Regions from separate parts of the Arthrobacter sp. TmtSoilC77 genome, predicted to be linked through region 2. Evidence: riboswitches for the same ligand, from Rfam matches in the RefSeq annotation. Region 2 holds a riboswitch; each other region holds the start of a gene.
What was found. Region 2 has a riboswitch for glycine ahead of gcvP (aminomethyl-transferring glycine dehydrogenase). Riboswitches for the same ligand answer to the same signal wherever they lie in the genome.

Region 1 (7,968 bases), 150 kb from region 2:
GTAGCCGAGCCGGTCGGGGAGGCAATCATCCACAACGACACCGTGGCTTTTGCAAGCGCCCGCAAACCGCTGGCGCAGGTCTTCAAGCCAGTCGGCGCGGACGAGGACAAGAAGTTCATAGCGATCGTGAACCACTTCAAGTCCAAGGGTTCCGCTGCAACCCCGGATGACACGGACAAGGGCCAGGGCGCCTCGAACATTGCCCGCACAAAGCAGGCTGAATCACTCCTCGCCTTCTCCAGGGATCTCCAAGCCACCAAGGGCACGGACAAGGTCTTCCTGATTGGCGACTTCAACGCCTATGCCAAGGAAGACCCCATCAATGTCCTCACTGGCGCAGGTTACACGGACCTTGAAGCTGGTACCGGCAAGCACTCTTACCTCTTCGGGGGCATGGTGGGCTCGCTGGACCACATCCTTGCTTCCCCGGCAGCGGCCGGGATAGTCACGGGAACCGACATTTGGAACATCAACTCCGTGGAGTCCGTGGCGCTGGAGTACAGCAGGTATAACAACAATGTGACCAACTACTATGCCGGGGACGAGTTCCGCGCCAGCGATCACGACCCCGTGGTGGTGGGTATGAACCTGGGACCGGATGTGCCGGCCACTGTTGACCTGCAGTTCCTTGGCATCAACGACTTCCACGGCCGGATCGACTCCAACACCGTCCTCTTCGCCGGCACTGTGGAGAAGCTCCGCGCCGAGGCCGCCCCCGGCGCAACCGCCTTCATTTCTGCTGGAGACAACATCGGCGCCTCGCTCTTCGCGTCCTCGGTTGCCAAGGACCAGCCGACCATCGATGTCCTCAATGCCTTGGAACTCCGGGCTTCGGCAGTAGGCAACCACGAGTTCGACGGCGGGTGGCAGGATCTGCGCGACCGCGTCATCGCCGATGGTACCAACGCCAAGTTTGCCTACTTGGGCGCGAACGTTTACCAGGCGGGCACCAAGACTCCGGTCCTGCCGGAGTACAAAGTCCTGGAGATGAACGGCATCCGGGTGGCTGTCATCGGCACCGTGACGCAGGAAGTGCCGTCGCTGGTGACTCCCGCCGGCATCACGGATCTTGAGTTCGGTGATCCGGTGGAAGCCATCAACCGGGTGGCCGCAAAGATCAAGGCAGAAGACCTGGCCGATCTGATCATCGTGGAAAACCACGACGGCGCTGCATCGGGCACACCGGAGGGTGCCACCCTGGAGCAGGAAGTCGCAGCCGGTGGACCGTTCGCCAAGCTCGTCAACGAGACCACCCCCGACGTAGCCGCCATCTTCACCGGGCACACCCACAAGGAATACGCCTGGGACGCACCCTTGCTGGACGCCAACGGCAAACCCACCGGCAAAACCCGTCCCATTGTGCAGACCGGCAACTACGGCGAAAACGTGGGAAGCGTTACTCTCACCATCGATACCACCACGCATTCGGTCACAAGCTATAAAGCTGCCGTGGTGGATCGGACCACGGACACTTCGGAAAGCCTCGTTGCCGCCTATCCTCGCGTGGCCGCAGTCAAGGCGATCGTGGACAAGGCTCTTGCCGATGCTGCCGTGTTCGGGAATCAGCCGGTGGGCGCAGTGACAGCTGATATCACCACCGCCTTCACTCCGGATCCGGCTGGCGGCTCCCCCAAGCGGGACGACCGCGCGAACGAATCCACCCTCGGAAACCTGGTCGCGGACTCCTTGGTGGACACGCTCCAGGCGCCTGAACTGGCTGCTGCGGAGATAGGCGTCGTGAACCCGGGCGGCCTGCGTAACGAGCTCTACTACGCACCGGACGGCACCATCACCTACGCCGAGGCCAACGCGGTCCTGCCCTTCGTGAACAACCTGTGGACTACCTCCCTCACTGGCGCCCAGTTCAAGACCCTTCTTGAGCAGCAGTGGCAGACCAACGTTGACGGAACAGTTCCCAGCCGCCCTTACCAGCAGCTTGGACTTTCCAGGAACGTCAACTACACCTACGACGCCGCGCGCCCGGAAGGCGACCGCATCACCGGCATCTGGGTAGGCGGCGCAGTCATCGACCCCGCCAAGCAGTACAGGATCGGTACGTTCAGCTTCCTGGCTACCGGCGGCGACAACTTCCGCATCTTCAAGGAAGGCAGCAACACGAAAGACACCGGTTTGGTGGACCGCGATGCCTGGATCAAGTACCTCCGTGAGCACAACCCCGTGTCTCCGGACTTCGCACGCCGGTCAGTTGCCCTGGTAAACACCACCGCCGTAGAGGTCAAAGCGGGTGAGCCCATGGCACTCGCTATCTCCAAGCTGAATCTCACCTCGATCGGCAGCCCGGCCAACAACACTCTCAATGCCGTCTTCGTGGACAGCAAGGGCGCGGCGATAACGCTCGACTCCGTGCCGGTGACGGCCGGCACTGCCACAGTGAACCTCAAGGTTCCCGCGGCGGCAGCTGCAGGCAGTGGCACATTGGTGCTGACCGCCGTCGAGTCCGGAACCGTGGTAAAGGCCCTGGTGACGGTTGCAGGGAGCGGCACGAATCCTCCGCAATGCACTCCGCCCACCAAACCGTCCAAGTGGTACGACGCCGTGGGCTGGTTGCACTACGCGTGGGCCTGGTTGGAGTACCAGAAGTGTCTGAGGGGCTAGGCGGCCCCTTCGTATGACCCGCCAAAAAGGTAGCCCCTCACGAGGATGACTCGTGAGGGGCTACCTTTTTGGATTTTCGCCTACTTCTTGACGAGCTCGGGTTCCTCCGTGTGCTTGGCGTCCTTCTCAAGCTGCGCCTGGAACTCCCTAAAGCGAACCAGGTGCGCTGGCCGGCGACGCAGGATGACCCAGGCCACCCCCAGAATCAGGAACCACAGCGGCGTGGCCAGGAGCGCAGCAAAAGTGTCCGGCTGCGTGGTCAGGGTCCAAAGCACGAACGCAAAGAACGCAAAAACCACCCACACCATCACCACGCCGCCTGGCATTTTGAACGCCGAAGCATCATGCAGATGTGGCCGCCGCTTGCGGAATGCAAGGTAGCTGGCCAGGATGATGGACCATACGAACACGAAGCAGACAGCAGACACGGTTGTCACCATGTCGAACGCCTTGCCGATGTCCTGCCCGGCATACATGAGGACGACGCCGGACAGCAGCAGGACGCAGGAAAGGAACAGGGCGTTGCGGGGTACTTTGCGGCTTGAGAGCGCGCCAAACACAGCCGGTGCGTCGCCTTCCTGGGCCAGTCCGTAAACCATACGGGACGTTGAGTAGATACCCGAGTTGGCTGAGGACATTGCAGAGCTGAGAACCACCAGGTTGACGATGGTAGCCGCGGCGCCCAGGCCGGCCAGGGAGAACATCGCAATGAATGGGCTGTGGCCGGCCGCGAACTGGGTCCACGGGGTGACGGACATCAGGATGATGAGGGCGCCCACATAGAAGAGCAGCACGCGGATCGGAATCGAGTTGATGGCCTTGGGCAGGTTCTTCTCCGGGTCCTTGGCCTCGGCGGCTGTGGTGCCTACCAGTTCAATGCCGACGAAAGCGAAGACGGCGATCTGGAAACCGGCGACGAAGCCCATGAATTCGTTGGGGAAGAAGCCACCGTGGCTCCACAAGTTGGTGAAGCTGGCCGGCCCGGCGTCGGACTGGAAGCCGCTGAAAATCATGAACAGGCCGACGATGATCAGTGCCGCGATGGCGACGATCTTGATGAGGGCGAACCAGAATTCGGTCTCGCCGAATGCTTTAACCGTAGCCAGGTTCAGAAGCAGCAGGATGCCGATGGTGATCAATCCGGGCACCCAGAGTGGAAGGGACGGCCAGAGCTCCTTGGAGTACCCGGCGATCGCGATGACGTCGGCGATGCCGGTAATGACCCAGCAGAACCAGTAGGTCCACCCCGTGAAGAACCCTGCCCACGGACCCAGCAGGTCCGCTGCAAAGTCGCTGAAGGATTTGTAGTTCAGGTTGCTCAGGAGCAACTCGCCCATGGCGCGCATGACGAAGAAGAGTATGAAACCGATGATCATGTACACGAAAATGACGGATGGACCAGCGGCAGAAATGGTCTTTCCCGAGCCCATGAACAGGCCCGTGCCAATTGCACCGCCTATCGCGATCAGCTGGATGTGCCGGTTACTGAGCTGCCGTTCGAGGTGCGGTTCGAGATGTGGTGAGCCTGCTTGGTGCGGGACGGAGGATGGTGGGCGCTGAATCGTCAAGAGGAACTCCATTGTTCAGGCGGCACTGGGTGCCACGATGATTCGGGTTCCTCCCCACTCTGTAGGTGGACCTGAGAGTTTCCGCAGGGATGGCCTGCTTGCACCTTCGGTGAGCCCGGATGCCCGGACTGCTTTCCAGAGTTGCCTCGCCGCGGCGGTACATGGGCCTGAGAGATTCCTGGGGAGGGTTTGCTCCTACGGCGCCTGACGGGATGTACCGGCAGGACTCTCCCGCCGCAGATCAAAAGCGCGCACCACTTTGCCGGTGATGCAGCTCACACACTAGCGAAGCATTGGACACACCGCAAACAAAGGCAGCTAGCTGGCCAGAATGCTACGGGCGATTTCGTCAGCATCCCGCAGGGTTCGCTGGCCACTGGCATAAGCCTTCCCGGTCGCTGGACGCGCCTCGGCAGCAATGGCCGTTCCCCACTGGGTCGCCGACAATTGCAGACCCAAAACATACATCCCCCGGGTCACAGAGCCGTTGGACGCCACAGGCCGGTACGGGTGCGGTTCCACATCCAGTCCGGTTGTCTGCACCGGCGTGCCCTCGGCACTCATCATGATTTTGGTTCGCACAAGGCCGTCAGCCATGAGTTGTTCCAGGAGTGGAGAAATATTGATGCCCACCCTGTTGGCCGGCGACATCGCTTCAATCAACGTGGGTGCCTCCGCTGGCCCGTCGTGGACCCATGGAGAGACTGCCCGGAAAACCTTGGCGCTCCTATCCACACTGAACTTCGGGTCGGGTCCAACGAAACCCACGACGCCGGCACGCGCCAGAGCAGCCAACTGCTCCGAACGCAGTGCCGGGGCCCCGCTGGCAAGGCCTTCAACGAACGATTCGAACCATCCCCTCAGTTCAGCGACCCACGATTCGTCCGTGATACCACCGTCTGCCACGACGGACTTCAGGATCGCCCTGCCGGTGTGCAGTGCGCCGATTGCCATTTTCACGGGATCCGCTTCGCCCAGTGCGGAGCGTCGTGCGTCGTCGTCCAGGTAGGCCGTTATCGCCAGATCCAGTTCCCGGCGGGACGCGAACGTTCGGCCTGCCAAGGGCGCAGCGAGTCCGCGGACATTCAGTCGGCGGGAGGCAAGCACGTGCTTGTCCACCAAGGCGGCGACGTCGCTTTCCCAGTTGGCGGTGGTGTGCGCGTGGGGCTGCAACGCGTCCTCAAGGTCCGCGAGGAACTGCGCCGCATCGCGGATGGCGGCAGGCTGCGACCTTGCCAGGGTGGAGTAATAGGCCCACAAGGCGTCCCGGTGCAGGAGCGGCCAAAGATCGTGGTCGAATCCGGGCTGGATACCGGCTGCCCTGAACCGGTCCACTGCTGCCTCGGTCAAGTAACGCATGGTGATGCTGCTGGGGTAATACCCCGCCAAACCGGCCTTGGCCCGGTACGGGGTTCCGCGCCGGGATGCTGCGATAATCCTGGGTTCCCTGCCCGAGGGCCGGTACTCGAGAACTCCGGCTCCCGGTACGCCGGCTTCGACGAACTTGCCTCCCCGGCCCTCAGTCAGCTGGCCCATGACATCGAAGAAATTCAGTCCCATCCCACGCACCAGGACGGGCTCGTTGTCCGGTACCCGCTGCCAGTCGACGTCGGCTGGCGGTGCAGGCGGGAAATAGAGGAGGCCGTGCTCGTCGGCTGCCCGTTGGAACGAACGCTGCTCCGGATTCAAACGTGACTCGATGTGTCCCAGCGCGAGGACCACCGAGCCGACGGTGAGGGTAGTGCCGTCGGCCAGTTCGACGTCGAACGCTTGCCCACCTGTGATGCCTGAGCTTGCCGGGACCGGGCGCGCCGCTACGGCGGTCGTCTCATGGAAGGTGACCTCCACGCCGTCGGGCATTCGCTGAAGCAGTTCCGCCAAAGTCTGCCGCAGGTACCGTCCGTAGAGCGCCCTGCTGGGAAAATCGTGGGACTCCAGGGTGGCCAACTCCGCCTTTTCGGCGTCGTTCAGCCCCTGTCCATCACGACGTCGGGCGGCGCGCCACTGGTCGAACGAACCGCCTGCGAGGGGCTGCGCAAGTTTGGGGTCTTCCGGGATGAGCGTCGGATAGAACGCCTGTGTGTTCATCAGGTACAGCCTGGACTGCTCCGGCTGCCACACATGGCCGGATGCTGGCGGGAAAGGATCCACAACGTGGATGTGCAGTGTGCGCTGCCCGGTATCGGTCCGGTTCGCGCGGCTGGTGGCCCCTGCAGCCCAATTCGCGAGCAGCCGCTCAAGGACACTCGTGCCCCGGGGGCCGGCCCCAATAAGGGCAACACGATTGATTTGCGATTTAGCCACGCTCAAGCCTAACTTCTGCGTGACTTGCTTCCAGTTGAAAAGTGTTGCTTGGATGGGGCGATGACCACCACAGAAGCTGATCAGACGCCCCTTCCTGACAATGACACGGATCTGGAGACCAAGTCCGGGCCTCGCCACGCTGCGACCATCGCGCCCGAACCCACGGATGAGAACGTGTGGTTGGAGGACATCCACGGCGAAGAACAGCTGGCCTGGGTCCGGGAACAGAACGCGCGAACCGAGGATTTGCTGGAGGACGCAGACTACGCAGCGGTTGAAGCCGGCATCCTGGAGGTCCTGGATTCGACGGACCGGATCGCCATGGTGAACAAACGCGGCGATTTCTACTACAACTTCTGGAAGGACCAGGAGCACCCCAAGGGCCTTTGGCGCCGCACTACCTGGGAAAGTTACGTCTCCGAGGCTCCCGAATGGGACGTGTTGCTGGACATCGATGCCCTCGCCGCAGCAGAAGGCGTCGAATGGGTGTTCCATGGGGCCGGGTTCCTTCGTCCTTCGGACGGGGACACGTACCGCTTCGCGATGGTTTCGCTGTCCCCCGACGGCGGTGACGCCAACCGGCACCGCGAGTTCGACGTCGAATCCCGCACCTTTGTTGACCCTGCCGCCGGCGGATTCGATCTGCCCACGGCAAAAGGCAACGTGAGTTGGCTCGATGCGGACACACTGCTTGTCTCCAGTACGGCAGAAGGGTTGCCTGCAACCACCTCCTCGTACGCCCGGACCGGCGTGAAGCTGCGTCGCGGCCAATCCCTCGCCCAGGCAGAGCGGATCTTCGACATCCCCGAAGACCACATGCTGGCCATCGTGGCCCATGACTCCACCCCGGGCTTCGAACGGACCTTCGCCGTAGACTACATCGACTTCTACAACCGCAAGACGTGGCTGCTTCGCGACGACTCATGGCTTGAAATCGATGTGCCCACCGACGTGAACATCATTGCCCACCGAGAATGGCTTATGCTCCGCCCGCAGAAGGACTGGGACGTTTCCGGCGTTACCTACGCGGCCGGTTCCCTGCTGGCCGCTGACCTCGAGGGCTACCTGGCTGGATCGCGCCAATTTGTGGTGCTGTTTACCCCGGATGACCACACGTCGCTGCAATCGTGGAGTTGGACCAAGGACTATCTGCTGCTCAACGTCCTGCGCGACGTCTCTTCCGAAATCAGGGTGCTGGACCCTTCCCGCGTCGATTCCGACAGCAGCTGGGTTGCCACCGTCCTGGACGCGTGCCCGCCGCTTCACGACGTCAATGCCTACGCGGTGGACGACGAAGACGAATCCGGAGCCGGAAATGACTACTGGCTGGTCGCCACCGGTTTCACTACGCCCACTACCCTCACCCGCGGGACCCTCACTGCAGGGCCGACGGGTTCGTCTGTTGCCGGAGCAGCTGCCGGGGTCACCAGCCAGCACGCCGTGGTGAAGCGATCGCCGTCGTTCTTCAATGACGGCGACT
Region 2 (7,968 bases):
CGGAGGACGTCGGCCCCGACGGGCCAACCATTGACCCTACGAGAGGTCTCCGCCGTTCTTGGAGGCGTACTCCTCGGCCGAAAGCAGCGGACCGTCGGACTCAGCCGCAACCTTGAAGAGCCAGCCGGCGCCATAGGGATCGTTGTTGATCAGGGCAGGATCGCCCACTACGGCGTCGTTGATCTCGGTGACCTCACCAGTGACCGGCGAGTAGAGGTCGGAAACACTCTTCGTGGACTCAACCTCGCCACAGGTCTCACCGGCAGTCACGGTGGAACCAACCTCAGGCAGATCCACGTACACGATATCGCCCAGCGCGTCGGTTGCAACCTCGGAGATGCCAACAGACACCAGGTTCCCCTCCCCGCGGGAAACCCACTCGTGCTCGTCGGAGTACTGAAGTTCAGGCGCTACTTTGGGCATTCTGTTTCCTTACTGTGGTTGATCAAAAAACTATGGCTGGGTTGGATGGTGGGGCACCGAATTACCCCGCGGGCCAGCCCCCGGCAGGTTGCCACTCCCCCAGCATTAAGCGGTTCACGAATCGCCAAAGTGGCCACGCGTCCTGGTGAGGTGCACGCCCCTTGCGGGGCCGGCCTCCGGCAGCATGCGTCCAAGGGAGCGTCGCGTCCGCCCAGCGGGCGCCATCGCGACCGAGCATGCAGAGGAGGTCGGCCCCGCCGGGCTTAAGGCGTGTCGGGACCCGACCCGGCCTACTTTTGGCGCTTGTAGAACGGCAATGCAACGACTTCGAACGGCTCGCTCTTACCCCGAAGGTCAATGTCCAACGCGGTCCCAAGCTCGCTGTGCTCAACATCCACGTAGGCAAGCGCTACCGGGTAGCCAAGTGTCGGGCTGGGCTGGCCGGAGGTGACTTCGCCTACCACTGCACCATCCTTGAGGACCGGGTAGTGGCTGCGGCCAGCGCGGCGGCCCAGGCCTTTGAGGCCTACGAGCTTGCGCCCGCTGGTGGAGCCGGCGCCGTCGGCCTTGAGCGCAGCGAGTGCCTCCTTGCCGACGAAGTCGCCTTCTTTGGAAAGTGCGACCACGGGACCGAGTCCTGCGGCGAACGGGTTTCCTTCGCGGGACAGTTCGTTGCCGTAGAGCGGCATGCCGGCTTCGAGGCGCAGGGAGTCGCGGGAAGCGAGGCCAGCGGGAGTGAGCTCGCCTTCTTCCGCGGCGTCGGCGATGGCCTGCCAGAGGGCAGCAGCGGAGTCGTTGGACACAAAGATCTCGAAACCGTCTTCACCGGTGTAGCCGGTGCGGGCAAGCAGCAGGTCCTGAGTACCGCCGTCGAACGTGAAGGGCACCTCAACAGCGGCGTAGTACTTCAGTTCGGTGACCAGCGCGTGCTGCTCTGCGGGCACGAGGCGCAGGAGGATGGCTTCGGCGCGCGGACCTTGGACAGCAATCAGCGAGGTCTCGGCCGAGGCGTCCTGAACAACCACGTCAAAACCAGTTGCGCGCTCCAACAGCGCCTCAGCCACTACCTTGGCGTTGCCAGCGTTCGGCACCACGAGGAACTTGTCCTCGCCGCGACGGTACGTGATGAGGTCGTCGATGATGCCGCCGTCTTCCTGGCAGATCAGCGAGTACTTGGCCTTGCCCTCGGCCATGGCGGAGATCTTGCCCACCAGGGCGTAGTCCAGGAACGCTGCCCCGTCCCGTCCTGTCACCCAGACTTCGCCCATGTGGGAGAGGTCGAACAAGCCGGCGGACTTGCGGACTGCGTGGTGCTCGGCCAACTCGGAGGAGTACTTGAGCGGCATCTGCCAGCCACCGAAGTCGGTGAAGGACGCGCCGAGTTTCTTGTGCTCTTCGTAGAGAGCTGTGTAGTTCTCAGTCATTGCGGGACCGTCCTTAGTTCTCGAAGTCTGCGGTGTTGTCCTCGAACGCTTCAAGGGGCGGGCAGGAGCACACCAGGTTGCGGTCGCCAGCAGCGCCGTCGATGCGTCCGACGGGCGGGAAGTACTTGTCCTGCTTCAGGTGGTGGACTGGGAACGCGGCCTGCTCACGCGTGTAGTCGCGGTCCCATGCAGAACTCACGACGGCGGCAGCCGTGTGCGGCGCGTTGCGCAGCGGCGAGTTCTCAACAGTGAAATCGCCGGTGGCAACCTGCTCGATTTCGGCACGGATGGTGATCATGGCCTCAATGAAGCGGTCGATCTCCACGAGGTCCTCGGACTCGGTCGGCTCCACCATCAAAGTGCCCGCAACCGGGAACGCCAAGGTGGGAGCGTGGAAACCGAAGTCGATGAGGCGCTTGGCCACGTCCTCAGCCGTGACGCCGGTGCGGGCAGTCAGTTCGCGGAGATCCAGGATGCACTCGTGGGCAACAAGACCGCCTTCGCCGGTGTAAAGAACCGGGAAGTGCTCATCCAAGCGGGAGGCAACGTAGTTCGCAGCAAGCAGCGCGGACTTGGTGGCTTCGGTGAGCCCCTGGCCACCCATGAGCTTCACGTAAGCCCAGGAAATCGGGAGCACACCGGCCGAACCGAAACGGGATGCCGAAATCGGAACGTCGTTTCCTTCGGTCCAGGAAGCAGCGTCGCCAGGCATGAATGGTGCCAGGTGTGCCTTTGCCGCAACCGGACCAACACCGGGTCCACCGCCGCCGTGCGGGATGCAGAAGGTCTTGTGCAGGTTCAGGTGGGAGACGTCGCCGCCGAACTTGCCCGGCTGGGCGAGCCCAACGAGTGCGTTGAGGTTTGCGCCGTCGATGTAGACCTGACCGCCGGCTTCGTGGATCGCGTCGCAAACTTCCCGGACGTCGGCGTCGTAAACACCGTGCGTGGACGGGTAGGTGATCATGATGGCCGAAAGGGCGTCCCGGTTGGCTTCGATCTTGGCTTTGAGATCCACGTGGTCGATGGTGCCATCAGGAGCGGTGGCCACCACTACTACCTTCATGCCAGCGAGCACAGCCGAGGCCGCGTTGGTGCCGTGGGCAGAAGCAGGGATGAGGCACACATTGCGCTGCTCGTCGCCGCGGGAAAGGTGGTAGCCGCGGATCGCAAGGAGGCCGGCGAGCTCACCCTGGGAACCGGCGTTCGGCTGGATGGAAACCTGATCGTACCCGGTGATCTCGGTCAGCTGGGATTCAAGGTCGGCAATGAGTTCACGCCAGCCAGCGGTCTGGGAGTCCGGAGCGAACGGGTGGATCGAGGCGAACTCCGGCCAGGAGATTGCTTCCATCTCGGCGGTTGCGTTCAGCTTCATGGTGCAGGAACCCAGCGGAATCATGGTGCGGTCCAGTGCGAGGTCGCGGTCCGAAAGCTTGCGGATGTAGCGCAGCAGCTGGGTTTCGGAGCGGTGCGTGTTGAATACCGGGTGCTGCATGAAGTCGCTCGTACGCTCAACGGAAGATTCCAGCGCAAAACCTTCAGCGGATTCGGTGACCGAGGCGCCGAAGACATCCAGGACGCCGCCGACAATCTCTGAGGTAGTGGTCTCGTCAACAGAAATGCCCACCAGATCAGCGTCAATGCTGCGCAGGTTGATTCCCTTGGCCTCGGCAGCGGCAACGATCCCGGCAGCCTTGCCGGGAACGCGGACGGTGATGGTGTCGAAGAAGGAACCGTGAAGGACCTCGACGCCGGCGCCCTTCAGGGACGCTGCAAGCGTGCGCGCGTGACCGTGGGCGGTCTCGGCGATTGCCTTCAGGCCTTCGGGACCGTGATAGACGGCGTACATGGACGCGACGATGGCAAGCAGGGCCTGGGCCGTGCAGATGTTGGACGTGGCCTTCTCGCGCCGGATGTGCTGCTCACGGGTCTGCAGCGCCAAGCGGTAAGCGGGGACACCGGCGTCGTCCTTGGAAACGCCCACCAGACGGCCCGGCATGGAACGCTCGAGGCCCTTCTGGACGGCCATGTAGGCGGCGTGGGGGCCGCCGAAGAACAGCGGAACGCCCAGGCGCTGGGCGGAGCCGACGGCGATATCGGCGCCCTGCTCGCCCGGAGGCGTGATGAGCGTCAGCGAGAGCAGGTCTGCAGCCACGGTGACGAGCGCGCCACGTTCCTTGGCGTCAGCGATGACGGCGGAGTGATCGAACACGCGGCCGGAAACGCCGGGCTGCTGCAGGACGACGCCGTTGATGGCGCCTTCCGGGAGGCCGAGCGAAAGGTCAGCGACCTCAACCTCGAAGCCGAGTGCCTCGGCACGGCCCTTCACGATGGCAATGGTCTGGGGAAGGCAGTCGGCGTCGAGGACCGTCTTGCCGTCATGGGCGGCCTTGTTCTTGTTGGCGCGGCGCATCATCAGCACGGCTTCGGCCACTGCCGTTGCTTCGTCCAGCAGGGAGGCGTTGGCGATCGGCAGGCCCACGAGGTCCTGGACCATTGTCTGGAAGTTCAGCAGAGCTTCGAGGCGGCCCTGGGAGATTTCCGGCTGGTAGGGCGTGTACGCGGTGTACCAGGCCGGGGATTCCAGGATGTTGCGTCGGATAACCGGCGGCGTGACGGTGTCGTAGTAGCCCTGGCCGATCATCTGGACGGCGGTCTTGTTCTTGGACGCAAGCTTGCGCAGCTCGGCCAGCACCTCAACTTCGCTGAGCGCGTTTTCAAGGGTGAGGGCAACGTCCTGGCGGATGTCGTTGGGAACGGCTGTATCAACCAAAGAATCGACGGTGTCGTAGCCGACCGTCTTGAGCATGGTTTCAATGTCGGCCTGGCGGCGGGCGCCAATGTGCCGGTCGACGAAGGTGGTGGAGGCTGAACTAACCGTCACGAAGGAACTCCATTACTTGGGCGGCGTTGGGTACGCCACAGCGGCTCGGGTTCCTCCCCGCTCTGTATTGGACCTGAGAGTTTCCGCGTGTTGCTTGAACAACGATCGCTTGCACCGTCGGTGAGCACAGCACTTCTTCCGCGCCAAGAGGGCGCGGCAAAAGGCCTGCTACTTTCCAGAGTTGCCTCGCCGCGGCGGTGCGTGGGCCTGAGAGATTCCTGGGGAGGGTTTGCTCCTACGGCGCCCGCATCACTTGCTTGCGGGACTCTCCCGCCGCAGATCAAAGGCATATTCAATTTTTGCGGGCCCCTGTGAAGACGCACCACAAGGCTCAATTGTCCTACGTCGGGGGCGTCGCCGCAAATGGATGGCCCGCTACTTGCGGAGCCGGTCCAGGATGCCAAGGAGGATCTCGACGTCGGCCTCCCGCCCGGCCTTGCCGCCTTCCTGGCCACCCTCGAACATGGCATTGAAATACAGGCCGTCGCCCATGTAACTGACGGCTTTGGCAACCTCCGGACCAACATCCTCGGCCAGGACGTCCAACCACTGCTGCTGGATTCCGGCAAACCTGCGGCGGGTCTCCTCATGCGCAACTTCGGCCAGTCTTGTGGCAGCGACCAAAGCCCGATCCATGGGGGTTCCCGCCCATAGGGAGGAGCGGATGAAGTAAACCGCAGAGCCGTCCGGCGCAGCCTTCATTTGCTCGACGTCTTCCTGAGCCAACCGATCCAGGCGCTCAAGCAGGGCGCTGATCAGCGATTCCTTGCTGGGGAAGTGATAAAGCAGCCCGCCCTTGGAGACGCCCGCCCGCTTGGCAACGGCATCGAGGGTGGCGGCCCGCTCCCCCACCTCGATGAGGAGGGCTTCGTAGGCATCCAGGACCGCATCCCTGGCAACTGGTTTTCGTGGCATGTGTACATCATTCCCTACGGGGTCGACGGCGCTTAATTTGAAACTGTACCGTCTGGACGGTACAGTAGCTGTCATGTTCACGCCGTCCTCGACCCAAGCTCCCCGTTCCGCTCGTCCCGTCATGGGTGGAGGCGCACCTTGGCGCGACTGGACGGCCCTGGCACTCCTGATGTTCCCGGTGCTGCTGGTGGCCGTCGACAACACCGCGCTCACGTTCGCCCTGCCCGAAATTGCCCGCTCCCTGGACGTGGGTGGCGTGCAGCTCCTATGGATCATCGACGCCTACCCGCTCGTGTTGGCGGCGTTGCTGGTTTCCATGGGCAACCTGGGCGACAGGATCGGACGACGGCGGCTGCTGCTGATCGGCAGCACCGGCTTCGCTGCGGTTTCGGCTGCTACGGCGTTCGCGCCTTCCGCGGAATGGCTGATTGCCGGCCGCGCAGCACTTGGCGTGTTCGGCGCGATGCTGATGCCTTCAACCCTGTCCCTGATCCGGAACATCTTTGCTGATCCGAACCGCCGGCGGCTCGCGATCGCCGTATGGGCCGCCGGATTCTCTGGTGGCGCTGCCCTTGGCCCGATCTTCGGTGGCTGGCTGGTTGAGCACTTCTGGTGGGGTGCTGTCTTCCTGGTGGCGACCTTCCTGCTCCTGCCGCTCCTCGCCTTCGGCAGGGTCCTCATTCCCGAATCCAAGGACGCCAACCCCGGCCGCGTTGACGTGCCCAGTATCGGGCTGTCCGTGATCACGATGGCTCCGTTCGTGTACGGCATCAAGGAATTCGCTGTTCACGGATTCGGGGTGTCGGCAGCGGCCTTCATGGTCTTCGGCCTGGTGATGGGCGTTCTGTTTGTCCGTCGCCAGCGCCAACTTGAGAACCCAATGCTGGATGTCCGCCTGTTCAGCAACAGGGTGTTCAGCACGGCGATCGTGGCCAACGTCCTGTCCTTGTTTTCCATGACGGGCTTCATCTACTTCTTCGCCCAGCACTTGCAGCTGGTTGAAGGCCAGTCCCCCATGGAAGCGGGCATTGCAATGATTCCGGCGCTCCTGGCAACGGTCGTCGCCGGCCTGGTGGTGGTCCCGCTGGTAAAGCGCATCCGGCCGGGATTCGTAGTGGCCGGCGGACTTACCCTCAGCGCTGCAGGCTATTTAGTGGTGGCTGTGGGTGACCACGGCAGCGGACCGATGTTCCTCTTGTCAGCTTTGACTGTCCTGGCCGTTGGCGTTGGCGCAGCGGAGACCATCTCCAACGACCTCATCCTCGGCTCCGTACCGGCCGACAAGTCCGGAGCGGCGTCCGCAATTTCCGAAACCGGATACGAACTGGGTTCGCTCCTGGGAACGGCCGTGCTGGGCTCTATCCTCACCGCGTCCTACCAGCACAACCTCGTCATCCCGGAGGGCTTGTCCACGCAGGCGGCAGGGAACGCGGGTGAAACGCTGGCCGGCGCCGTGGATGCCGCAGCTGCACTACCCGCTCCATTGTCCGATGCACTGACAGCCGCCGCCCGGGTAGCCTTCGAGTCCGGCGTCCACATCACTGCGGCGATTGGGCTGGTACTGATGGCCGGAGCGGCAGTGCTTGCCGCCGTCGTGCTCCGCAGGGTGCCCAAGGCGCGGTAAGCGAGCGTGCAGTAGGCCGGCGTTCCGTCGGGAATCAGTGGCCGTCAGTAGGTGCAGCCTTGTCATCTACGGCGGCCACCAGCTCGTCAATCCGGTCCAGGGCATCGCTGAGCCGGCCTACCGTTGCCCACAATCCAGGGTGCTTTTCCTTGATTTCATCAAGCGTCGCGCCTGCGGATCTGAGCGATCCGAGATCAAAGCTCACGTTGGTGCGGGCTCCTGCGATGGCTGCCCTGAGGGCTCCAAACCCCACCACGACGTCGGCAATGAGTGCTGGGTTCCCGTGGGCAGCAAGCCATCCCAGGTCCTCGATGGCGTCGATGGCATGGTCGCCGAGCACAGCGGAGGCCTTGGCAGCATCGACGGATGCGCGGTGGATTGCCTGCTCCCGGTCCGGACCAGGATCAAGCCGGAAGGCCGCACCGAAAGCCTTCGACGCCGTTGCGTCCTCGTCAGCCAGCTTAAGGGCGGCTTCGCGGAGGGAGCGGGCCCGGACGTGCAGCTCGGCCAATTCCCGCCCGGGCGCCTCTGTGTAACCTGCGACCATGGACGCCAGGGACGCTGCAACGGCCAGCATCACGCCGGTTCCCGCGCCTCCACCCGGTGATCCGCTGGACTCTGCCAGGGCCTTGGTCCAATCCTCGACTGTTGAGCCTTGGGTAGTGATCTCTTGTGAAGATTCCATGCAACCAAGTTTGCCC
Region 3 (7,968 bases), 3.5 Mb from region 2:
TCCACCTCGACGACCGTGCCCGGTGTGGAATGCTCGACGTCGACATACGCCAGGGCGATCGGGTAACCGAGCGTCGGGCTCGGCTGGCCGGAGGTGACTTCGCCGATGAGCGAGCCGTCCTTGAGGACCGAGTAATGGGCGCGGGCTGCACGTCGGCCGGTTCCCTTGAGGCCGACCAGTTTCTGTCCGATGGTCGATCCGACGCCGGCTGCCTTGATCGCAGCCAGGGCTTCCTTGCCGATGAAGTCGCTTTCCTTGGCCAGGGAAACCACCGGGCCAAGTCCTGCGGCGTAGGCGTTGACGTAGCGGGAGAGCTCGTTGCCGTAGAGCGGCATGCCGGCTTCGAGGCGAAGGGAGTCGCGGGCTGCAAGACCCGCGGGGATGAGGCCGTGGCCCTCGCCCACCTCGAGGAGTGCTTCCCAAAGGCCTGCTGCGTCAACGTTCGGGATGTAGATCTCGAAGCCGTCTTCGCCGGTGTAACCGGTGCGGGCAAGCAACAAGTCCTGCCCGTTGACCTCAACCTCAACAGCCGCGTAGTACTTCAGCTCGGTCACGAGGGCGTGCTGCTCTGCCGGAACCAAGGTCAGCAGAATGGCTTCCGCGTTCGGACCCTGGACTGCGATCAGCGACGTCTCAGCCGAGGCGTCCTCAACCACGACGTCGAAGCTGGCGGCCCGCTCCAGCAGAGCTGCCGCAACTACCTTGGCATTGCCCGCGTTGGGGACCACGAGGTACTGATCCACGCCTTCTTCGGGAGAAGGGCGGCGGTAGGTGATGAGGTCGTCGATGATGCCGCCGTCGGCGTTGCAGATCAACGAGTACTTGGCTTTGCCCACCGCGACGGCGGACAGCTTGCCCACCAGCGCGAAGTCAAGGAAGGCAGCAGCTTCGGGACCGGTGACCCACACTTCGCCCATGTGGGAGAGGTCGAAGAGGCCAGCTGCGTTACGGACTGCGTGGTGTTCGGCGAGCTCGGACTCGTACTTGAGCGGCATCTGCCAGCCGCCGAAGTCCGTGAACGAGGCCCCGGCTTTTTTGTGCTGCTCGTAGAGAGCGGTGTAGTTCTCAGTCATTGAGTCAGTCCTTTAGTTCTCGAAGTCTGCGGTGTTGTCCTCGAACGCTTCAAGGGGTGGGCAGGAGCACACCAGGTTGCGGTCGCCAGCAGCGCCGTCAATGCGTCCGACCGGCGGGAAGTACTTGTCCTGCTTAAGGTGGTGGACGGGGAACGCTGCCTGCTCCCGCGTGTAGTCGCGGTCCCATGCAGAACTCACGACGGCGGCAGCCGTGTGCGGCGCGTTGCGCAGCGGCGAGTTCTCAACAGTGAAATCGCCGGTGGCAACCTGCTCGATTTCGGCACGGATGGTGATCATGGCTTCAATGAAGCGGTCGATCTCGGCAAGGTCCTCGGACTCGGTCGGCTCCACCATCAAAGTGCCCGCAACCGGGAACGCCAAGGTGGGAGCGTGGAAACCGAAGTCGATGAGGCGCTTGGCCACGTCCTCAGCCGTGACGCCGGTGCGGGCAGTCAGTTCGCGGAGATCCAGGATGCACTCGTGGGCAACAAGACCGCCTTCGCCGGTGTAAAGAACCGGGAAGTGCTCATCCAAGCGGGAGGCAACGTAGTTCGCAGCAAGCAGCGCGGACTTGGTGGCTTCGGTGAGCCCCTGGCCACCCATGAGCTTCACGTAAGCCCAGGAAATCGGGAGCACACCGGCGGAGCCGTAGCGGGATGCAGAGATGGCCACGCCACCTTCAGATGAAACATTGTTCGCATCCCCGGGCATGAACGGTGCCAGGTGTGCCTTTGCCGCAACCGGACCAACACCGGGTCCACCGCCGCCGTGCGGGATGCAGAAAGTCTTGTGCAGGTTCAGGTGGGATACATCGCCGCCGAACTTGCCCGGCTGGGCGAGCCCAACGAGTGCGTTGAGGTTTGCGCCGTCAACGTACACCTGGCCGCCGGCTTCGTGGATCGCGTCGCAAACTTCCCGGACGTCGGCGTCGTAAACACCGTGCGTGGACGGGTAGGTGATCATGATGGCCGAAAGGGCGTCCCGGTTGGCTTCGATCTTGGCTTTGAGATCCACGTGGTCGATGGTGCCATCGGGAGCGGTGGCCACCACTACTACCTTCATGCCGGCGAGCACAGCCGAGGCCGCGTTGGTGCCGTGCGCAGAAGCAGGGATCAGGCACACGTTGCGCTGCTCGTCGCCGCGGGAAAGGTGGTAGCCGCGGATCGCAAGGAGGCCGGCGAGCTCACCCTGCGAACCGGCGTTCGGCTGGATGGAGACCTGGTCGTAGCCGGTGATCTCAGTGAGGTCGGCTTCCAGTCCTTCAATGAGCTCGCGCCACCCAGCGGTCTGGTGATCCGGAGCGAACGGGTGGATCGAGGCGAACTCCGGCCAGGAGATTGCTTCCATCTCAGCTGTAGCGTTGAGCTTCATGGTGCAGGAACCCAGCGGGATCATGGTGCGATCCAGTGCGAGGTCCCGGTCGGACAGCTTGCGGATATAGCGCAACAGCTGCGTCTCGGAACGGTGCGTGTTGAACACGGGGTGCTGCAGGAAATCACTGGTTCGGACCACGTCTGAGGGCAGCTCAAACCCGGAAGCGTCCTTCACCGGACCGGCACCAAAAGCGACGGCTACCGCAGAGAGGACCTCCGGCGTCGTGGTTTCATCGAGGGAAACGCCAACCGTGTCAGCATCGATGCGACGCAGGTTGATACCGCGGGCTTCGGCGGCGGCGATGACTTTGTCAGCCTTGCCGGGTACGCGGACAGTGAGGGTGTCGAAGAAGGATTCAGACACGAGTTCACGGCCGGCGGTCTTGAGGGCAGTGGCCAGCGTGCGGGCGTGGCCGTGCACGCTTTCGGCGATCGCCTTCAGGCCTTCCGGACCGTGGTAAACCGCGTACATCGACGCCACGATGGCGAGCAGTGCCTGCGCGGTGCAGATGTTGGACGTGGCCTTTTCGCGGCGGATGTGCTGCTCGCGGGTCTGAAGGGCCAGGCGGTAGGCCGGGACTCCGGCGTTGTCCTTGGAGACGCCGACGATGCGGCCCGGGAGCGTGCGCTCCATGCCTTCGCGGACTGCCATGTACGCAGCGTGGGGGCCGCCGAAGAACAGCGGAACACCAAAGCGCTGCGCAGTTCCGACGGCGATGTCGGCGCCCTGCTCGCCCGGGGGCGTGATGAGGGTGAGCGCCAAAAGGTCGGCAGCGACAGTGACCAGCGCGCCGCGCTCCTTGGCGTCAGCGATCACGCCGGAGTGGTCGAAAACGCGGCCCGAAACGCCGGGCTGCTGCAGGACGATGCCGTTGATCTCGCCGTCGGGAAGCCCGGCGGAGAGGTCGGCAATCTCCACCTCGAAGCCGAGCGCCTCGGCGCGGCCCTTCACGATGGCGATGGTCTGCGGGAGGAGGTCGGCGTCCAGGACGGTCTTGCCGTCCTTCGCGGTCTTGGACTTGTTGGCACGACGCATCAGCAGCACAGCCTCGGCCACAGCAGTGGCTTCATCCAGCAGCGAAGCGTTGGCCACGGGAAGTCCGGTGAGGTCCTGGACCATGGTCTGGAAGTTCAGGAGAGCTTCGAGGCGGCCCTGCGAAATCTCGGGCTGGTAAGGCGTGTACGCCGTGTACCAAGCCGGAGCTTCCAGGATGTTGCGTCGGATAACCGGCGGCGTAACGGTGTCGTAGTAGCCCTGGCCGATCAGCTGGATGGCGGTCTTGTTCTTGGACGCAAGCTTGCGGAGCTCGGCGAGGACCTGGGTCTCGCTAAGGGCGGCCTGGAGCGTCAGCGGCGTGGCTTGCCGGATGGAATCGGGGACCGCAACATCTACCAGGCCGTCTACGGAGTCGTAGCCGATTGCCTTGAGCATGGTGTCAACGTCGGCCTGACGGCGGGCGCCGATGTGCCGGTCCGCGAAAGCGGTGGGGGTTGATTGAACAGTCAAGAGGAACTCCATGATTCAGGCGCCCTATGTGCGCCACGATGATGTGGGTTCCTCCCCGCTCTGTATTGGACCTGAGAGATTCCGCAGGAATGGTTGCCTGCTTGCACCGTCGGTGAGCCCAGTTACCTGGACTGCTTTCCAGAGTTGCCTCGCCGTGGCGGTACGTGGGCCTGAGAGATTCCTGGGGAGGATTTGCTCCTACGGCGCCTGACTGGATGTACCGGCAGGACTCTCCCGCCACAGATCAAAAGCATTGCGTCACGTCAGTGACACGGTTCACACCATAGCGGGTTATCCGGAAAAAGCGCAAGCAAGGGATACCTACCGGTGCATTGCCTCGTGGATCTGGAGAGCGAACCACAACTGGGCAACAGTGGAGGTTTCACCCATGTCCAGCCCCGTCAATTCGCCGATTTTCCGTATCCGATAGATGATGGTTTGCCGGTGCGCGAACAGGGCAGCGGCGGTTTTTTGCCAGGAACGCTGCGAGTCCAAATAGGTCCTCAGCGTGACGATGAGATCGCCTTCCTGGCTCTGCTCGTAATCGAAAATCGGGCCGAGGAGGCGCCGGACCAGCGCAGTTCCTTCCTCGAAACCCGTCAGCCCCAGCCATGATGGTCCCTGCGCGTAGCGGGCCAGGCCAAGCTTGTTCGCCCGGGCCGATCCGAGCGCCCACAGTGACTCCTGCAGCGCGCGCTGAATGCCCGCCACACCCGCCGGAGCGCTGATCCCGATCGCGGCATCCGCCCCGGCACAATGAACCAGGATGTCGTCCGGCACATCAGCAGGGACCACGACGTGGAGCCGGTTATTCCGCTTCAGGGAAGCCGACGCAACCCCGTGCCGCCACAGTTCGATGTGCACGTTAGCCAGCCTGTCGCCGTCGTCCGCTGCTTTATCGCCGGCGTCCGCGTAGAGCGAGGCGAGCAGGAAATCCTGGGGCGGAACATCAAAACCGGCCAGCCGGCTCTCCATCTCGGCCGCCCCCAATCTCCCATCCATGGCCTGCAGCAGGAACTCACCCGCCAGCCGATGTCGGCCTTCCAGCGACAGGACGATGCGCGAAAGTTGCAGACCCAGCACCGTTGCGGCGTGCAGAAGTACGACGGCGTCCGGGTGCGGTTCGCTGTTGGGCAGCACCACGAGGAGCGCGTTGGCGTGGGTCGGGATGTCCATGGTCAGCACGTGCCGGCCCCGGATCCGGTGCCACTGGAAGTTCTTACCCGCCAAGGACACCTGCCCGGAAAGCGGAGCCCATTCATCGGCAAGGAACCGTGGGACCGGCTGTCCCTCCGGATGCCAGGGATGCAGGCAGCGGCGGTCCACCACGAACAGCTCCGCATCCAGTTCGGTGGCGAGCCGTTGGACCAGGCTCTGCCAATGGTCCTCCGAGGCGCCGGCCGTTCGGAGCAGGTCGTAAACCCTGGCCGTCTGCCGCAAGCGCCGGGACTCTTCGAGCAGGGAGGACTCGGCAACCGAGCGGGCGATCGCGATGAACGGCAGCGGGTAGGGGATGTTGATGAGCGGCAGCGGCAGCCGATTGCAGGCCGCCAGGAACTCCGGCGTCAGCGGAGGCGCGTGCATCTTCTCGCCGATGGCCAAGGCGCTTGCCCCGCTGTCCATAAGGGCCTCGGCGAGCGCCACTTGTCCCGCGGCATCGGCCGGAATCGACAGCCCATTCGTCATCATCAGCTCGCCGCCTGTGACCCATTCCCAGAGCCTGGGCAGATCGGAGGTGTGGGCCCAGGTGATCCGGTTGTCGCGGCCTGCGTCACCGGCCAGAAGGCTGAGCCCGAGTTGGGGTTCAGCCACGAGTTCGGCGACCGTGATTGCCATCGGATGGGGTCCTGACTCTATGATTTCCGGGGCCCGTTCGGGACCTTTAGACATTTGTCTAAGCGTCTGGGCCATTTGTAGTCAATGTACCGCTATTCGCCGTGACCCGCGTCACCAAGAATGGAATTACTTACTTCCCGCTCAATGGCGAGCACCCCTCACACCAAGGAACCGGCAATGACAATCCACAAGCCCATCGGCCCTGTCGACGCAACCAAAGTCCCCCGGTATGCCGGACTCGGCACCTTCGCCCGCCTCCCCCAAATTGACCGCGTCCCGGACTATGACATTGCGATTGTCGGCGTACCGTTCGACGGCGGAACTTCCTTCCGGCCCGGCGCCCGTTTCGGTCCTGCCGCGGTTCGCGAGGCCTCGCGTCTCCTGCGCCCGGGCTACCACCCGGAGCTCGACGTCGAACCCGTTTACGAAGCCCAGGTTGTGGACGCCGGCGACATCGCCTGCACGCCCTACGACATCACCCGCGCTGTTCGTGAGATCGAGGAGCAGGCGTTGCCCCTCATCAGCCAAGACAAGCGGCTGATCTCGATCGGCGGCGACCACACGATTGCCCTGCCGATGCTCAGGGCCCTGAACAAGGTCCATGGTCCGGTGGCTTTGCTGCATTTCGATGCCCACCTGGATACATGGGACACGTACTTTGACCAGCCCATTACGCACGGAACCATCTTCCGGCGGGCGTTCGAGGAAGGCCTCCTTGTGGAGGACAAGTCGATGCACGTCGGCATCCGTGGCCCGGTGTATGACCGCAATGACTTCCTCAGGGACCACGAGTTCGGGTTCCAGATCATCCGCTGCTCGGACCTGGATGTCATCGGTGTCCCGGCCGCAATCCAGCAGGTGAAGGACAGGCTCGGCGACACCCCGGTGTACGTCTCCATCGACATCGACGTCCTGGACCCCGCGTTCGCTCCCGGTACCGGCACCCCGGAGATGGGCGGGCTCCACTCCCGTGAACTCCTGGCCCTGCTCCGCGGCCTGAACGGCATCAACATCGTGGGCGCCGACGTCGTGGAGGTCGCTCCGGCGTACGACCATGCGGACATCACAACCGTCGCGGCGGCCACCCTTGTTTTCGACCTCCTCGGCTTGATGGTGAACCGCAGCAAGGCCACTACAGTCCGTGAACTGGCTTCGACGTCCCGGAGCGCATCATGAACGCGCCCTTGGCCACGCACGAAGTTCCGCGACTAGAGGACAAAACCATCCAGCCGATCCCGTTGAATGAGCGTCACGGCAAGGCGCGCGATCTCTTCACCATCTGGTTCGGTTCCAACATCATGATCATGACCATCGTGACCGGCGGACTTGCCACCACAGTATTCGGCCTCGGTTTCGTGCCGGCGCTGGTGGGCATCATCATCGGCAACGTCGTGGGCGGCATCTTCATGGCGCTGCACTCGGCCCAAGGCCCCCAGCTGGGTGTGGCGCAGATGATCCAGACCCGCGGCCAGTTCGGCTCCTTCGGCGCCCTGTTGATCGTGGTCATCGTGGTCATCATGTACGTCGGGTTCTTCGCCGCAAACCTCGTCTTTGGCGGAGAAGCAATGGCCGCGGTCAGCCCCGGCATCAGCGTGGATGCCGGCATCATCATCATCGGCGTGGTCAGCGTTATCGCCACGATTTTCGGCTACCGGCTCATCCACGCCTATGCCAGGATCCTCAGCGTTGCAGCGGGCCTGGCTCTGTTGCTCGCCTTCGTGTGGATCCTCGTTGTACACGGCCTTCCCACCAGCTTCCTTGCGGAGGGCAATTTCAACTGGGTTGGCTTCATGGGGACCATCTCCGTCTCGGCCCTGTGGCAGTTGGCCTACGCACCCTACGTCTCCGATTACTCCCGCTACATGCCCCAGGGCACGGGCTCGGCACCGGCGTTCTGGGCTTCCTACTCAGGCTGCGTCCTGGGAACGTTGTTCCCCATGATCCTGGGGGCCCTGGTGGGAACCCTCGCCATGACCATGAGTGCCGACAACGTCGAAATCGTTGGCAGCCTGGGTGCGTTGCTGCAGCCGTGGACCCTCATCATCGTGGGCATCTTCTGCCTGGGAGTCGCCGCGTCCAACGCCATGAACCTCTACTGCGGCGTCCTGTGCACGCTGACCATCGGCCAAACCTTCAAACCCTCATGGTTGCCCCATGCCAAGACCCGCAGCATCGCGGC

Region 1: linked by a shared signal. The riboswitch ahead of cycA (D-serine/D-alanine/glycine transporter) and the one ahead of gcvP (aminomethyl-transferring glycine dehydrogenase) in region 2 are both predicted to bind glycine.
Region 3: linked by a shared signal. The riboswitch ahead of gcvP (aminomethyl-transferring glycine dehydrogenase) and the one ahead of gcvP (aminomethyl-transferring glycine dehydrogenase) in region 2 are both predicted to bind glycine.

Annotation. Positions count from the first base shown of each region.
Region 1 is NZ_AP046050.1:904,290-912,257, reverse strand. It holds gene AC6I99_RS04345 (ExeM/NucH family extracellular endonuclease) at 1-2,616, shown strand, start outside; gene cycA (D-serine/D-alanine/glycine transporter) at 2,697-4,184, opposite strand; glycine riboswitch at 4,330-4,428, opposite strand; gene AC6I99_RS04335 (FAD/NAD(P)-binding protein) at 4,503-6,488, opposite strand; gene AC6I99_RS04330 (prolyl oligopeptidase family serine peptidase) at 6,549-7,968, shown strand, end outside.
Region 2 is NZ_AP046050.1:1,049,846-1,057,813, reverse strand. It holds gene gcvH (glycine cleavage system protein GcvH) at 37-423, opposite strand; gene gcvT (glycine cleavage system aminomethyltransferase GcvT) at 714-1,847, opposite strand; gene gcvP (aminomethyl-transferring glycine dehydrogenase) at 1,861-4,728, opposite strand; glycine riboswitch at 4,914-5,011, opposite strand; gene AC6I99_RS04975 (TetR/AcrR family transcriptional regulator) at 5,104-5,643, opposite strand; gene AC6I99_RS04970 (MFS transporter) at 5,717-7,267, shown strand; gene AC6I99_RS04965 (cyclodeaminase/cyclohydrolase family protein) at 7,302-7,952, opposite strand.
Region 3 is NZ_AP046050.1:4,576,438-4,584,405, forward strand. It holds gene gcvT (glycine cleavage system aminomethyltransferase GcvT) at 1-1,073, opposite strand, end outside; gene gcvP (aminomethyl-transferring glycine dehydrogenase) at 1,086-3,953, opposite strand; glycine riboswitch at 4,102-4,200, opposite strand; gene AC6I99_RS21210 (PucR family transcriptional regulator) at 4,275-5,789, opposite strand; gene speB (agmatinase) at 5,967-6,965, shown strand; gene AC6I99_RS21220 (purine-cytosine permease family protein) at 6,962-7,968, shown strand, end outside.